Regions from separate parts of the Nocardiopsis sp. SBT366 genome, predicted to be linked through region 1. Evidence: riboswitches for the same ligand, from Rfam matches in the RefSeq annotation. Region 1 holds a riboswitch; each other region holds the start of a gene.
The links. A riboswitch is a leader RNA that binds a small molecule or an ion and turns the genes downstream of it on or off. The one in region 1 is predicted to bind thiamine pyrophosphate.
Positions count from the first base shown of each region.

Region 1 (5,314 bases):
CGGTACCGGGGGTCGCGCTCGGTGGCCTTGGTGACCAGGCCGTCGACCTCGGGCGGCAGGTTCGGCAGGAAGTGCGAGGGACGCGGGACGTCCTCGGTCACGTGCTGGTAGGCGATCGCGATCGGCGTCTCACCGGTGTGCGGCTGGCCGCCGGTGAGCAGTTCGTAGAGCATGATCCCGGCGGCGTAGACGTCGCTGCGCGCGTCGGCGGTGCCCTTCTCGATCTGCTCGGGCGCCAGGTAGGCGGCGGTGCCCATGAGCGTGCCGGTACGGGTCAACCCCTGGTTGGACTGCTCCACCGCGCGGGCCAGACCGAAGTCGGCCACCTTGACCCGGCCGTCCTTGCTGATGAGGACGTTCTCGGGCTTGACGTCGCGGTGCACCATGCCGGCCTGGTGGGCGGCGCCGAGCGCGGCCAGCACCGAGGCCATGAAGTTCAGGGCCTGCTGCGGGCCCAGCCGACCGTGCTCCTTGAGGAGGTCGCGCAGGGTCTGGCCCGGGACGTACTCCATGGCCAGGAAGACGTGTCCCTGGTCCTCACCCTGGTCGAAGACCTGCACGACGTTGGGATGCGAGAGCTTGGCGACCGAGTGGGCCTCGTTGATGAAGCGCTGGACGAAGGTCGGGTCCTGGGCCAGGGAGGGGTGCATGACCTTGAGTGCCAGCCGTCGGTCCAGCCTCAGGTCGTGGGCGACGTAGACCGTCGCCATGCCGCCACCGGCGATCCTTGACTCGACGAAGTAGCGACGGTCCAGCGTCGCGCCTACAAGCGGGTCGGAAGTCGTCATGTCCACGGCGGGATTGTGTCCTTGCTGCGGGGAGCGCGGGCGTTCGCTGCCGGTGGCGCGTACCCGACACCTGGTGTCGATCCGACACGATAGCGGAAGCCGGTGTCAGGTTTGCCCCGCGGTTCACGGTCGCGGCGGCCCTCGTGTCCACCGTCGTGGAGCCGACCGGAGTCGGTTCGGGGCGTTCGCGCCTGGGCGGTATGTGGGTGCGGTGCCGCCGCGCGGCACGCACACCCCTCCCACGGTAGGGGACGGCACCAAACCCGGTTTTCACGGTGTGTTCGAGTGTCGTGACCCCATGTCCAGGGTGGTGTGTCCGCGCAGGCGGCGGCCCCGGCCCCCGGCCCCCACCGTGGCGGTGTCCTCTGGGGACGCTCAGACCACGTCGGGGCTGGACGCCCTGGCGTGGCGCCGGACCGGGATGCGTCCGGCCAGCCGGGCGCCGCGTCCGGCGCGCACGGCGTCGCGCATCGCCGTGGCCATCCGGACCGGCTCCTGGGCGCGTGTCACGGCCGTGGCCAACAACACGGCGTCACAGCCCAGCTCCATCGCCAGGGCGGCGTCGCTGGCCGTGCCGATGCCCGCGTCGACGATCACCGGGACGTCGGCCTGCTCGACGATCAGCTCCAGGTTGTGCGGGTTGCGGATGCCCAGACCGGAACCGATCGGCGCGGCCAGCGGCAGCACGGCCGCGCAGCCCAGCTGCTCCAGGCGACGCGCCAGCACCGGGTCGTCGTTGGTGTAGGGCAGCACGGTGAAGCCGTCGTCGACCAGCGCCTCCGCGGCGTCCAGCAGTTCCACCGGGTCGGGCAGGAGGGTGTGCTCGTCGGCGACCACCTCCAGCTTCACCCAGTCGGTGCCCAGCGCCTCGCGGCCGAGCTTCGCCGTGCGCACGGCGTCCACGGCGGTGAAGCACCCGGCGGTGTTGGGCAGCGGGCGGATGCCGTTGCGGTCCAGGACGTCCCACACCGACCCCTGGGTGCCCGGGCTGATCCGGCGCATCGCCACGGTGGTGAGTTCGGTCCCCGACGCCAGGAGCGCCTCCTCCAGGACCTCCAGGGAGGGCGCCCCGCCGGTACCGGTGATGAGGCGGGAGCCGAAGGAGACCCCCGCGATGACGAGCGGGTCCTCCGGGGCGCTTTCCGCGACGGTCACGGACTCGTGCGTCTGTGTCATGGTTCAGCCTCCCTGTACGGCGGTGAGGACGTCCACGCGGTCGCCCGCGCGGAGCGCGGTGTCCGTCCAGGCGGTGCGGCGCACCACCTCGTCGTTGACCGCGACCGCGATCCCCCCGGGGACGGCGCCGTCCCCGGCGTCGGTGAGCGCGCGCACGACCCCGTCCACGGTGGTCGCCGCGCTGTCCCGGGCCTGTCCGTTGATGATCAGTTCCACTGCTACTCCCACGTCTGCTCACGCGTCCATCTGCTGGCTGCGAACCGGCGCGCGTACGGGGGCAGCGCGCCGGTGGTGAGGGCCTCGGCCATGACCTCCCCGGTCACCGGGGCCAGCAGGACCCCGTGCCGGAAGTGCCCGGCGGCCAGGTGTAGTCCGGGGACCCGTGTCGGGCCCAGGAGGGGTTCGTTGTCGGGTGAGCCCGGCCGCAGCCCCACACAGGTCTCGACGACCTCCAGCTCGCTCACCCCCGGGACGAGTTCGCGCGCGTCCCGCAGGACCTGCCAGAGCCCGCCCACCGTCAGGGATGTGTCGTGGCCCAGTTCCTCCTGGGTGGCGCCGACGATCACCTCGCCGTCCGCGCGGGGCACCAGGTAGACGGGGAACCCGCGCACCAGGCCGCGCACGGTGCGGGTGACCAGCGGTGGTTCCCCCGCGGGGACCCGGGCGCGCAACAGTTGCCCCTTGACCGGGCGCAGCGGCGGCACCACGGGTTCGGGCACCCGCACCCGGTCGCCCCAGCACCCGGCGGCGAGCACCACCTGTTCGGCGGGCAGCGCGGAGCCGTCGGCCAGGCGCACGCCCAGTCGCGCCCCGTCGGGGCCGGGGGTGGCGACCTCCTCCGCGTACCCGGAGACCTCGCGCACGCCCGCGCGCTCCCCGGCCCGGGCCAGGGCCAGAAGCAGGGCGCGCGGGTTCACGGAGTGGTCCTCGGGGGCCAGTACCCCGCCGCGCACGCCGGGCGCGAGGGTGGGTTCGAGGCGGCGGCACTCGCGGCTGGTCAGCCGTTGAGTGGGGATGCCCAGGCGTTCCTGGAGGGCGTGCAGGTCGGTGAGGACGGCCAGGTCGTCGCTGTCGAAGGCGACCAGGAGGGTGCCGGTGCGGCGGTGGCCGACGTCGACCCCGCTGGCCTCCTCCAGTTCGGCGACGAAGTCGTCGTACAGGCGCGCGGAGCGCACCCCCATCTCCATCAGCTCCTCCTCACCGAAGACCGCCTCGGTGGCGGGGGTGAGCATGCCCGCGGCGACGGTCGAGGAGGCGCGGGCGGCGGAGGGTTCGGTGACGGGGTCGGGTTCGACGAGGGTGACGGCGAGGCCGCGCTGGGCGGCCCGCCAGGCGGTGACCCGGCCGACGACACCGCCGCCGACCACGACCACGGTAGTGGTGGGATGAATCGTCTTCTGCGGGGGAACGTCGTTGGTGCGCACGGCGCCGTGTTCCACTCCCTTCGCCGGTATGACCCGGATCAGGTTCGTGCGGTCGGAGGCCGCGAGCCTCCCTCTCAGCCGGGTCCACCCGGCTCCCGCGGGACATGTCTGTCCACCCATCCTAGGACAACCCGTCCGGACCGGCCGTGGCGGGGATCTCCCAGGCAGGGAGCCCCCAGGGCGGCGCGATGGTCTCCGGGGCCCGGTCGGGTGTGGCAGATTGGTGAGGTGACACAAAGCGATCGTGAACTCGACGAACTCGTCGGCGAATGGCTGACCCTGCGTGAGGCGGCCGCCCCGCTGGGCGTGAGCCCCAACCGCATCAAGACCCTCATCCGCGAGAACCGCCTGATGGGCGTGGTGCGCGGTGGTGAGCTCTCCATTCCCGCCGCCTTCCTGGACGGCCAGGACCTGGTCAAGGGCCTGCCGGGCACCATCGTGCTGCTGACCGACGCCGGATTCTCCACCGGGGAGGCCCTGCGTTGGCTGTTCACCCCGGACGACACCCTGCCGGGCACGCCGATCCAGGCCATGCGCGAGAACCGGGGCACCGAGGTCCGCCGCCGGGCGCAGGGCATGGCCTTCTGAGCCGTCCACGGCCCGGGGACGCACCACCTCGGTGACGTCCCCGGGCCGTTGGTTATGGTGGGGCGCGTGAGGACGAGCCACGGAACCAGCCTGCGCGAGCGCCTGGACGCATCCCTTCTGTACCTGTGCACCGACGCCCGGGCCGGGAGCGGTGATCTCGCGGAGTTCGCGGACGCCGCCCTGTCCGGCGGTGTGGACATCATCCAACTCCGGGACAAGGGGCTGGAGGCGCGCGGGGAACTGGCCGCCCTGGAAGTCCTGAGGGAGGCGTGCGAACGCCACGGCGCCCTGCTCGCGGTCAACGACCGCGCCGACATCGCCCGCGCGGTGCGCGCCGACGTACTGCACCTGGGCCAGCGCGACTTGCCGGTACCCCTGGCCCGCGACGTCATCGGCGCCGACCCCCTGATCGGCCGCTCCAACAACGACCCCGAGGCCGCCGCGCGATCGGCGGAGGAACCCGGGAGCGACTACTTCTGCGTGGGCCCGACCTGGGCGACCCCGACCAAGCCGGGACGCCCGGCGGCCGGGCTCGAACTGGTGGAACGCGCGGCCGCGCTGGGCACCGACCGGCCCTGGTTCGCGATCGGCGGCATCGACCTGGAGAACGTGGACCGGGTGCTGGACGCCGGGGCCACCCGCGTGGTCGTGGTGCGCGCCGTCACCGAGGCGCAGGACCCGCGAGCGGCAGCCAGCGCCCTCAAGGCCAAGCTCACCGCGCGACTCGCCTGAACGAACACCGACGGCCCCGGGACCCCGCACGGGACCGGGGCCGCTCCATGCCCTGCCCCTCCCAGGGATCGTCCTCGAGCCGGCGACCGCACGGGGCCAGGGCGTGGTTCTCGGGTGCCTTCGCCGACGGCGGCCTGGCCGCCAGCGCCGTAGGAGTTGGTGGGGACGGTGGTGAGCGACGTCGGGGCGGATCGATCCAGAAGAAGGGCCCTGTGTGTCCCCTCTTGGACGCACCGCCGGTGGCGGCGCGGCCGCCATCGATGTGAGCGTCCGTCTCCCCTGCTGTGCGCTGCCACGCGGGCTCCGCGGTGTCGCACGGTGGGACCCGACCGGGTGGCTGTCCGAGCTTCATCGGCGCACAGGCACATCCCGGTGGTGACGCGAGGACACCGCGCCGCAGGCGTCCGTCGAGGTTGGCGGCGGGCGGCGGGCGGGAGGAATGATCCGGTCAGCACGACTCAGGGGACCAGGAGCACCTTTCCCGGCACACGGCGGCCCTCAAGAGCGGCGTGTGCCTCGGCGGCCCGCTCCAGCGGCAGGATCAGCCCCACGTGCGGTCGCAGGTGTCCGGCCCGCGCCTCCTCCAGTGCGAGCCTGGTGAGGTCG
Region 1 covers NZ_LAVM01000001.1:15,266-20,579, reverse strand. The annotation lists gene pknB (Stk1 family PASTA domain-containing Ser/Thr kinase) at 1-794, opposite strand, end outside; gene ADX84_RS00085 (thiazole synthase) at 1,164-1,964, opposite strand; gene thiS (sulfur carrier protein ThiS) at 1,968-2,180, opposite strand; gene thiO (glycine oxidase ThiO) at 2,183-3,388, opposite strand; TPP riboswitch at 3,387-3,497, opposite strand; gene ADX84_RS00070 (Rv2175c family DNA-binding protein) at 3,617-3,976, shown strand; gene thiE (thiamine phosphate synthase) at 4,043-4,708, shown strand; gene ADX84_RS00060 (zinc-binding dehydrogenase) at 5,167-5,314, opposite strand, start outside.

Region 2 (5,314 bases), on a different contig from region 1:
GCGCGCCGCCTCCGCGCGGCGGCGCTGCTCACCGCCATCCTGCTGTCGTCGATGGGGGACGAGGTGGTGCTGGTCGCGGCCGTGTTCCAGCTCGCCGAGACCGGGAACTCCCTGTGGGTCACCGCTCTGCTGACCGCCCAGATCGGTCCGCTCGTCCTGCTCGCGCCGCTCGCCGGGGCGGTACTGGACCGCTTCGACACCGGCCGTGTCCTGGTCCTGGCCTGCGTGGGGCAGGGCCTGGCCATCCTGCCCGCCGTCTGGTTCCCCCACCCCGGTGTCCTGGTGCTGTGTGTCCTCACGGTCAGCTCCCTGGCGGCCCTCGTCAATCCCGCGATCCTCACCCTTCTGCCCGGCGCCGCCGGGGACCTCTCCCCGGTGCACGCCAACTCGCTGTTCGAGGGGGCCCGGGCCTCGGCCACCGTGCTCGGCCCTCTGGTGGGAGGGGTGCTGGTGGGCCTCTTCGGGATCGTCCCGGCCCTGCTCACGGACTCGGCGAGCTTCTTCGTGGCGGCCGGGACCTTCCTGCTCCTGGGCGTGCGGCGCCCCGCGGCCAGTACCACCGGCACCCTGTGGTCGGGCGCGTTGGACGGTGCCCGCCACGTCCTCCGGGCCCGGCTGTTCCGCGTGCTGATGCCGGTCCTGCTCCTCGCGGTGGTGGCCACGTCCACCACCAACGTGGCCATGGTGTTCGTGACACGGGAGGTGATGGGACACGGGGCCGAGGTCTTCGGGGCGCTCACGGCGGGCTGGGGCGCGGGCCTGCTGTCGGGTGCGTTGGCCGTGTCGGTGCTGCGCCCGGCCCCGACCGGGCGCGGGGTGGCGCTCGCCGCCGCCCTCGTGGGTGCGGCGCTGGCACTGTGGGCCTGGTTCCCGGTGCTGTGGGTGGCGGCAGTGTGCGTGGTGCTGGCCGGTGCGGGCAACTCCGTGTTCAACATCCTGCTCAGGTCGGTGGTCCACCGGCACACACCGGAGTCCCTCCTGGGGCGGGCCCACGCGCTCATGGGCGCGGTGGTCAACGGAGGTTTCGTCGTGGGATTCCTGATCGCCGGATGGTTCGCCGCTGACCACCCCCGGGAACTGCTGGCCGCCGCCGGGTCGGTGGCCCTCCTCGCCGGGCTGGTCGGGGCACTGGTCGTCCGGCTCTCCGGCGCGGACACCGGGACCGCAGGGACGGACGGGACGGACGGTGATCCCGGGGTCCCGGAAGGGCGGATCGCATAGGATTCCACCCATGTGCGGTCGCTATGCCCAGTCCAGGAACGTGCACCAGCTCCAGCTGGCCTTCGCCCTCCCCGAGGAGGCCCAGGACGGCACGGGGGACCCGCGCGCCTGGCCGCCGCTGGAGGAGCTCGACCCGGACTACAACATCGCGCCGGGCAGCCCGGTGTACGCCGTGCTCGGCCCGCCGCCCCAGGGGGGCACCTCCGGTGAACCGGGGCCGCGCTCCCTGCACACGATGCGCTGGGGCCTCGTTCCCGGCGGCGCCAGGGACCGCAACGTCGGCTACCGCATGATCAACGCGCGCGGCGAGACGGTCGCGGACAGGCCCGCCTTCCGCACCGCCTACCGGCACCGCCGGTGCCTCCTCCCGGCCGACGCCTACTACGAGTGGCAGCTGCTCAACAAGGACGGCACCACCGAGGCCAGCACCTCTCCCGCCACCGACCCACAGCACAAGAGGCGCAAGGCCAAGGCCGCCAAGAAGCCCTTCTCCGTGCACTATTCCGGAGACGAACCGCTCGCCCTGGCCGGGATCTTCGAGCGCTGGCGCGACCCCGAGGTCGACGACCCGAGCGACCCCGACGCCTGGTTGTGGACCTGTGCGGTCATCACCACCGAGGCCGCCCCCGAACTCGCCCACATCCACGAACGCATGCCCGTCGTGGTGCCGCGCGAGGACTGGTCCGTCTGGCTCGACCCCGCCACCGGCGCCGAGGAGCTGGCCCACGTGCTGGACGACTCCCCGGTGGACCGGTTCTCGGTGGACGAGGTCTCCACCGAGGTCAACAGCGTCAAGAACAACGGTCCCCACCTGCTGGAACCGGCCGAGGACTCCGGCCGCGGCGAACCGGAGACACTTTTCTGACCCCGGTGAGGCTGGACAGGGCCGGGGACGGCCTGTGTATGGTGTGCGAGGCCACGGGGGAGTGCTTCCCCGGGCCCTGGACACCGTGATCGAGGTGTCCCGGCACGTTTGACGTGCGCACATGTGAATACGCAACGCGGGAGCTCGCGCCATGGCGGGCTGAGAGGGCGACTCAAGGGTGTCGCCGACCGCAGAACCTGTTCGGGTAATTCCGACGTAGGGAGGCATGCCATGACGGCTATCGACGGTCGTGACGTTTCCACCGCCGACGAGCACCGGGTGACCACAGGTCCCATCATGGGATCTCGCAAGGTCCACGACGAGATCACCACCCCTGAGGGCACCACCCTCCGCGTCCCGCGCCGCCGGGTGGATCTCAGCAACGGCAGCCACTTCGATCTGTACGACACCTCCGGCCCCTACACCGACGACAACGCACGCATCGACGTCCACCAGGGGCTCCCGCGCACCCGCGAGACGTGGGCACTGGACCCCGTCGACGGGGCGACCACCCAGCTGGCCCACGCCAGGGCCGGAACCATCACCCCCGAGATGCGCTTCGTGGCCGCTCGGGAGGGCGCCGACCCCGAGTTCGTCCGCGCCGAGGTCGCCATCGGCCGCGCGGTCATCCCGGTCAACCGCAACCACCCCGAGTCCGAACCCACCATCATCGGCAAGAACTTCCTTGTGAAGATCAACGCCAACATCGGCAACTCCGCCGTCACCTCCTCGGTGCCCGAGGAGGTCGAGAAGATGGTGTGGGCCACACGTTGGGGCGCCGACACCGTGATGGACCTGTCCACCGGCAAGCGCATCCACGAGACCCGCGAACGCATCGTCCGCAACTCACCGGTGCCCATCGGCACCGTCCCGATCTACCAGGCACTGGAGAAGGTCAACGGCGACCCCACGAAGCTGAGCTGGGAGATCTACCGGGAGACCATCATCGAGCAGGCCGAACAGGGCGTGGACTACATGACCGTCCACGCGGGCGTCCTGCTCCGGTACGTGCCGCTGGCCGCCCGCCGCGTCACCGGCATCGTCTCGCGCGGCGGCTCCATCATGGCCGCGTGGTGCCTGGCCCACCACAGGGAGAGCTTCCTCTACACCCACTACGAGGAGCTGTGCGAGATCCTGCGCCGCTACGACGTCACGTTCTCCCTGGGCGACGGCCTGCGCCCCGGCTCCATCGCCGACGCCAACGACGAGGCCCAGTTCGCCGAGCTGCGCACCCTGGGCGAGCTCACCCACATCGCCCGATCGCACGACGTGCAGGTGATGATCGAGGGCCCCGGCCACGTGCCGATGGACAAGATCAGGGAGAACGTGCGCCTGGAGGAGGAGCTGTGTGGTGAGGCGCCATTCTACACGCTCGGCCCCCTGGCCACGGACGTCGCCCCCGGCTACGACCACATCACCTCCGCGATCGGAGCCGCGCAGATCGGCTGGCACGGCACCGCGATGCTCTGCTACGTGACCCCCAAGGAGCACCTCGGGCTGCCCAACCGCGACGACGTCAAGACCGGCGTCATCACCTACAAGCTCGCCGCCCACGCCGCCGACGTCGCCAAGGGACACCCGGGCGCCCAGGAGTGGGACGACGAACTGTCCAGGGCGCGCTTCGAGTTCCGGTGGCAGGACCAGTTCCACCTGTCCCTGGACCCGGAGACCGCGCAGGCCTTCCACGACGAGACCCTGCCCGCCGAACCGGCCAAGACCGCGCACTTCTGTTCGATGTGCGGGCCCAAGTTCTGCTCGATGAAGATCTCCCAGGACGTGCGCAGGTACGCCGAGGAGAACGGCCTGGACACCGTCGAGGCGATCGAGAAGGGCATGGCCGACAAGTCCGCCGAGTTCGCCGACGGCGGCAACCGCGTCTACCTGCCGCTCGCCGACTAGGGAGCGCCCGTCCCGGGCCCGTCACACCGCAGGGTGTGGCGGGCCCGCCGGCCATCGCCCAGAGTCACAGCAGCACCGGTGGCACCGGCGGTACCACCAGCTTCACACCCACCAGAAGCAACTGGAGCGGCGCCGGGCCCGGCTACTCGGGCTTGTGGGCGCTGGCGACCAGGTGGACGCCGACGTAGTCGTCGGAATCGGCCGCGTGCAGTTCCATCTCGACCAGCCGCGCCATGGACCTGGGATCGCGGGCCAGCATCATCTCGACCGTGGACGCCGACAACACCGTGCGCGGCTTGATCCACTCCAGTTCGAGCCCGGCCTCGGTGACCATCTCCGTGACCTGCTCGGCGGTGAAGCAGCGGGTGATCGAACCGTCCGGCCAGGGCACCAGGAGCACGTCGGCGCTGGGCGCGTGGCTCAGCTCCGGCCAGGCGTCCTGTTCGGCCAGCAGCGCCATGCCCAGGACCACGGAGTCCACGCAGACCAGCACCCGGCCGCCAGGACGCAGCACCCGGGCCACCTCGGACATCGACGACTCGGTGGCCAGGTGCCGGGAGAACACCCGGTTGTCGGCGATCACCCCGTCGAACGACTCGGGGGTGAAGGCGCGCAGGAAGGCGGAGTCGCCCACCACGTGCCGCAGACGACCGCGCGGTGTGGGGCGCGGCACCACGGCCCGGCCGTTCACCAGGGTGAGCGGCCGACGCATGGCCATGTCAACCGAGGGCAGCAGCGTGACGACGTCGTGGCCAGCGGCGACGGCGCGTGGAGTCCCCTGGAAGTCGGGGCTGGACAGGTCGAGCAGCCGGGAGGGCCGCTCGGGGAGCCACCGGCTGATCTGTGCCTCCGCGACCGCCCAGTAGAAGCGCCAGTAGTCCGAGAGCCGGTCCGTGGTGGCGAACTGGGCGGCGGGCGATCGGGGGCGGTCGGAGGCCGGAGTCGAGGACGGTCGCACGTGCACTCCTCTCCATCCTTCAGTGTGTCCTACCCGCACTCTGCCATGCCTCACCTTCACCGACGCGGGCAAACGACAAAGTTCGGGGCGAGGGGACCCGGCCACCGCCCGCAGGGGCGGAATCAGCCAGACGAGGACGTTGTTGTGACCAGCACCGCCCGGGGAGTGGTCCCGGAGGGGGTTCCCGAGGCGGGGACCCGCCAGAACACGGGAGCAGGAAAGGGGAGGGGTTCGAGCATGCCGACCGCTGGTGCGTGCCTTGAGCGCGAGGAAACGGCGTTGGCGCCACGCGGCGTCGATGCGCAGGTCGGGGGTGTGGGAACGTATCGTTGGGATACGGACACCCCACCAGGGGCCAGCGCGAGGAGGCC
Region 2 covers NZ_LAVM01000035.1:5,601-10,914, forward strand. The annotation lists gene ADX84_RS12660 (MFS transporter) at 1-1,221, shown strand, start outside; gene ADX84_RS12665 (SOS response-associated peptidase) at 1,232-2,086, shown strand; TPP riboswitch at 2,213-2,328, shown strand; gene thiC (phosphomethylpyrimidine synthase ThiC) at 2,318-3,985, shown strand; gene ADX84_RS12675 (class I SAM-dependent methyltransferase) at 4,128-4,949, opposite strand.
Region 2: another riboswitch for thiamine pyrophosphate. It lies ahead of thiC (phosphomethylpyrimidine synthase ThiC); the one in region 1 lies ahead of thiO (glycine oxidase ThiO).

Region 3 (5,314 bases), on a different contig from region 1:
CCTCGACGGCCCGGGCGTCCCCGTAGGCCACTGAACGGAAGCCCGGCGTGTAGGGGCCGAAACCCGTCTTCGCCTCGGAGTCGGAGGAGAACGAGATGATCGTGGTGGTGCGGCCGTGGAAGTTGGCCCCGGCCACGACGATGGTCGCCTGGTTCTCCGGGACGCCCTTGACCTCGTAGCCCCACTTGCGGGCCACCTTGATGCCGGTCTCCACCGCCTCGGCACCGGTGTTCATCGGCAGGACCTTCTCCTTGCCGACCATGTCGGCGAGGGCGCTCACCCACGGGCCGAACTGGTCGTTGTAGAAGGCCCTGCTGGTCAGCGTCACCCTGTCGAGCTGGGCGTGCGCCGCCGCCAGGAGATCCGGGTTGTGGTGGCCGAAGTTCATGGCCGAGTAGCCGGCCAGACAGTCGAGGTAACGCCTGCCCTCCACGTCGGTCACCCAGGCGCCTCGGCCCTCGGCGATCACGACGGGCAGGGGTGAGTAGTTGTGTGCGGACCTCGTCTGTGCGAGTTCGATGTGGTCCGCGCTGGAGAGTCCCTGTCCGCCGGGGTTTCCGGCGGAGTCCTGCTGTCCCAGATTCTGGGTGGTCATCTAAGCCGCTCCGATCACCATCGACCGATGTCAGACACTAGATACCCACCGTGGGGCCCTGTAGAGCCCCATGGCGGGATCTCCAAGAGTTGAGCAGATGATCCGGTGAGCCCACAAGGGGTGGTGAAGATCACCGGTCGGCGCCCGGGCCCGAAACCCCGGGGCCTCCCGGGCCGACACCCCCACTGAGCGGGAGCGGCCGGGCGGGGTCCGCTCCGGGGGTGACGGGGGACGGTTACGCAGGTGACGCGGTACACAGCCCCGACGGCGATCGGGTGAGGCCCCGACGGGTACGTTCGCTCGTAACCAGCCACAGCCGCCACGAGCGCCCCGCGCCGAGGACGGCCGTTCACGAACGTCAGGGAGGTCATCAGACGTGCCCCAACACGCGTCCCCGGACACCCCCTTCTCCCTTGCCAACCTCATGACGGCGGTGACCGACGCCGTCCCGGACCGGGTCGCGCTGGTCGCCGGACCCCGCCGCCTCACCTACCGCGCCCTGCTCGACCGTTCCACCCGGCTGGCCCGGCACCTGGTCACCACCGGTGTGCGCCCCGGGGAGAACGTCGCGATCCTGTCGTTCAACCGCGCGGAGTGGGTGGAGTCGTTCCTGGGCGTGCTGCGCGCGGGCGCGGTGCCGGTGAACGTCAACTACCGGTACGTGGCGGGCGAGCTCCGGCACGTGCTCTCGGACTCGCACGCGGTGGCGCTGATCGCCGAGGACTCCCTGGCCACGACTGTGGCGGCGGTCCGCTCCGACCTGCCGCGCCTTCGGCACGTGCTCCTGCTGGAGGACGGCGCGGAGCGCGACGCGTCGCTGGACGGCGCGGACTACGAGGAGGCGCTCGCCGCGCACGGCCCCGACTCCGAGCACGGCGCGGTGGAGCTGCCCGAGACCAGTGGTGACGACCACTACCTGCTGTACACCGGGGGCACCACCGGCTACCCCAAGGGCGTCCTGTGGCGCCAGGCGGACGTCTTCCGCGCCGCCGTGGAGCGGCGCGAACCGGGAGCCCCCCGCGCCGGGACCCCTCTGGACGTTGCCGGACGCGCCGCGCGCTGCTTCCCTCTGCGCATGCTCGTGCTGGGTCCGCTCATGCACGCGGCCGGGCAGTGGAACGCGCTGAGCATGCTGCTGTGCGGCAAGAGCGTGGTGCTGTCCACGGACCGCAGTTTCCGCGCGGACCGCGTGCTGGAGCTGGCGCACCGCGAGGGCGTGCACGCCGTTCAGCTGGTGGGCGACGCGATGGCCCGACCTCTGGCAAGGCACCTGCTCACCGAGCCGGACCTGTGTCCCGACCTCACTTCGGTGCGCTCCGGCGGAACCCCGCTCACCCCCTCGGTGCGCGGGCTGTGGCGGGCCTGGCGCGAGGACGTCGCCCTGGCCGACGCCTACGGCGGATCGGAGACGGGTGTGTGCGGTTCGGCCACCGCCCCCGACGAGCACACGAGCGTGGCGGACTCCACCGACCGGCGCAGTTTCACCATGGGTGGGAGCATCGCCGTGCTCGACGGCGCCCTGCGGCCGCTTCCGCCCGGGTCGGTCGAGGTCGGTCGGATCGCCCGGACCGGCCGGATCCCGCTGGGCTACTACAACGATCCGATCGCCACCGCGCGCACGTTCCCCACGGACGGTGAGGGGCGTCGCTGGGCACTGTCGGGTGACTACGGCACGCGGGCAGGCGACGGTTCCATCATGCTGTTGGGCAGGGGCAGCGTGGTGATCAACACCGCCGGGGAGAAGGTCTACCCCGAGGAGGTGGAGGCCGTGCTGAAGGCGCACCCCTCGGTGGAGGACGTGATCGTGGTACCCGCCCCGGACGAGCGACTCGGGCAGAGGGTGACGGCGCTGGTGTCCCTGGCCTCCGGTTCCGCCCCGGACGAGGGTGCGCTGCGGGCGCACTGCCGGGTGCGTCTGGCCGGGTTCAAGGTGCCCCGGACCGTGCACTTCGTGGACCGTGTGCGGCGCACGGCGGTGGGCAAACAGGACTATCGCTGGGCCGCTTCGGTGGCCGGTGAGGACCCGTCCGCGCCCGCCGTTCCGAGCTCGCACCTGTCCGGTTCGCTCCGGAACTGATGCCGTGCTCCGCGGCCCCTTCGTCACGATCTGTTTTCGGACTAAGGACCGTGCGGGCTGATACCTGGCCAAAACCCCGGTTCTCGGGGCGCTCGGACGCCTTCACCCCGTCCGGCGCCGCTAGAATTGGCGCTGCCCGGCCCGGGGCCTGACGGCGCTCCTCCCCCATCGCACGGCCCGGGCGGCAAACATCCGCGCGGCCGGACATCGGACCGGTGGAGGTCGTCCCCGCGACCCGCGCGGTACAAGCACCCCTTTGACCCCGCCGGTCGAGCGCTCACGCGCGACCGGTGGCCCCATCAGGACGGAGGACGGCGCCCCCTCCCGGGAAGCTCCCGGGCCCGCGCCCGACAACATGGCCAAGTCAGTAGGCTCCTACATCTTCAACGCGGTGCGCGGCGGGGCCGTCGGCACCTCCGAGGCTCTGCCCGGCATCAGCGGCGGCACGGTCGCACTGATGGTCGGCCTCTACGACAAGCTGATCGGTGGCGCGGGCCACGTGGTCAGCGGCATCAAGCGCTACGTCACGGACGTGCCCCGGGGGCGTGGCAAGGAGCGGGCCCAGGAGCAGTTCCGCCAGGTGGACTGGAGCGTCCTCGTCCCCGCCCTCATCGGCATGGGCGTCGCACTCATCCTGGCCGCCATCTTCCTCGCCCCGCTGGTGGAGGTCTACGAGCAGTACGCCTACGCGCTGTTCTTCGGCCTGGTCCTGGCCTGCCTGTGGATCCCCTACACCGGTGCGGGCAAGAAGTGGAAGGCCTGGCACTACGGGGTCGCCCTCGTCTTCGCCGTGCTCGCCTTCCTGCTCACCGGACTGCCCGGCGCCAACCTGCCCACCCACCCGGTGATCGTCTTCTTCGCCGCGGCCGTGGCGATCTGCGCCCTGGTGCTGCCGGGCCTGTCGGGCTCGTTCATCCTGCTGACCCTGGGCCTGTACGAGCCGACCATGGCCGCCCTGCGCGGGGCCGACCTGCCCTACATCACGGTCTTCGTGCTCGGCATGATCACCGGCCTGGCCCTGTTCGTGAAGGTGCTCCAGTTCCTGCTGGAGAACCACCACCACATCACCCTCGTGGTGCTCACCGGTCTGATGGCCGGTTCGCTGCGTGCGCTGTGGCCGTGGCAGGACGAGAACCGCGACCTGCTTCCGATGACCGACGTCCCCGTGACGATCGCCTTCGCCGTCGGCGGCTTCGTGGTGGTCGTCGGCATGATCATCTGGGAGCAGCGCAAGCACGCCCAGCAGGCGCGGGTGGAGACCCACCACCACAACGTCACCGTCTGACCGCGCGCGGAGGGACGGTCCGCCCCGGCGGACCGTCCACTACAGTCGGAAACACCACAAACCAACAGTGATGCCGGGGCCGCGAGGCCCCGGTGGCGCGGGGTGCCGGAGAGACTCCTCCCGGCTGAGAGCACACCCGTCGAACCTGCCCTAGTTCGTACTAGCGAAGGAACGCCAATGAGCGCGTACAACGTCGTGTCCATCGCCGGAAGCGATCCCAGCGGGGGTGCCGGTGTCCAGGCCGACCTGAAGTCGTTCTCCGCCCACGGGGTCTTCGGGATGACCGTGGTGACGGCGTTGACCGCCCAGTCCACACGCGGGGTCACCGGGGTACACGGTGTCCCCGCGTCCTTCGTCACCGACCAGATGGACACCCTGTTCACCGACGCGACCGTGCACGCGGTCAAGGTGGGGATGCTGTCCACGTCCGAGGTCACCGAGGCCGTCGCGGCCGCCGTGGACCGCTACGAACTGCCGAACGTGGTCGTGGATCCCGTGATGGTGGCCAAGAGCGGTGACCGCCTCCTGGAGAGGTCGGCGATCGAGGCGCTGCGCACCGTCCTGCTGCCGCGCGCCGACCTTCTCACCCCCAACCTTCCCGAGGCCGCCGACCTGCTCGGCGAGACCGAGGCCACCAGCCTGAAGGAGATGCGCGGGCAAGCCGAACGCCTCCTCGAACTCGGTCCGCGCCGCGTCCTGCTCAAGGGCGGCCACCTGCCCGGCGAGGAGAGCGTCGACCTGCTGGTCGACGGGGTCTCGGAGCCGGTGGAGTTCCGGTCCGACCGCGTGGCCACCCGCAACACCCACGGCACCGGCTGCACCCTCTCCTCCTCGATCGCCGCCCTGCTCCCCCAGCGTCCGGACGCGGTGGCCGCCGTGGCCGACGCCAAGGCCTACCTGACCGAGGCCCTACGCCGCGCCGACGAGATCGACGCCGGCGGCGGCCAGGGGCCTGTGCACCACTTCCACGCCTGGTGGTAGCGGACCGGCGCCACGCGAAGGGGGGACCGGCCGTTGCGGCCGGTCCCCCCTTGTCGTCGGCCCGGGGACCCGTCCCCCGGCCGAGCGCGGACTACTTGTTGACGTCGTCCATGATCACGTCCGGGTTCCGCCACTCGGGGTGGCCGAAGAACTTCCGTGTCTCCGCGACCACCACCGGCGAGAGCAGGATCAGACCCACCAGGTTGGGCAGCGCCATCAGACCGTTGGCGATGTCGCTGAACAGCCAGACCGACTCGATGCTGGCGGTCGCGCCGACGTAGACGACCGCGATGAAGACCAGACGGTAGGGCAGGACCAGGAAGCGCTTGCCCTTGGCCAGGTACACCATGCAGCGTTCACCGTAGTACGACCAGCC
Region 3 covers NZ_LAVM01000081.1:3,615-8,928, forward strand. The annotation lists gene rocD (ornithine--oxo-acid transaminase) at 1-595, opposite strand, end outside; gene ADX84_RS20665 (acyl-CoA synthetase) at 972-2,672, shown strand; gene ADX84_RS20670 (DUF368 domain-containing protein) at 3,028-3,957, shown strand; TPP riboswitch at 4,046-4,146, shown strand; gene thiD (bifunctional hydroxymethylpyrimidine kinase/phosphomethylpyrimidine kinase) at 4,135-4,938, shown strand; gene ADX84_RS20680 (sodium:alanine symporter family protein) at 5,030-5,314, opposite strand, start outside.
Region 3: another riboswitch for thiamine pyrophosphate. It lies ahead of thiD (bifunctional hydroxymethylpyrimidine kinase/phosphomethylpyrimidine kinase); the one in region 1 lies ahead of thiO (glycine oxidase ThiO).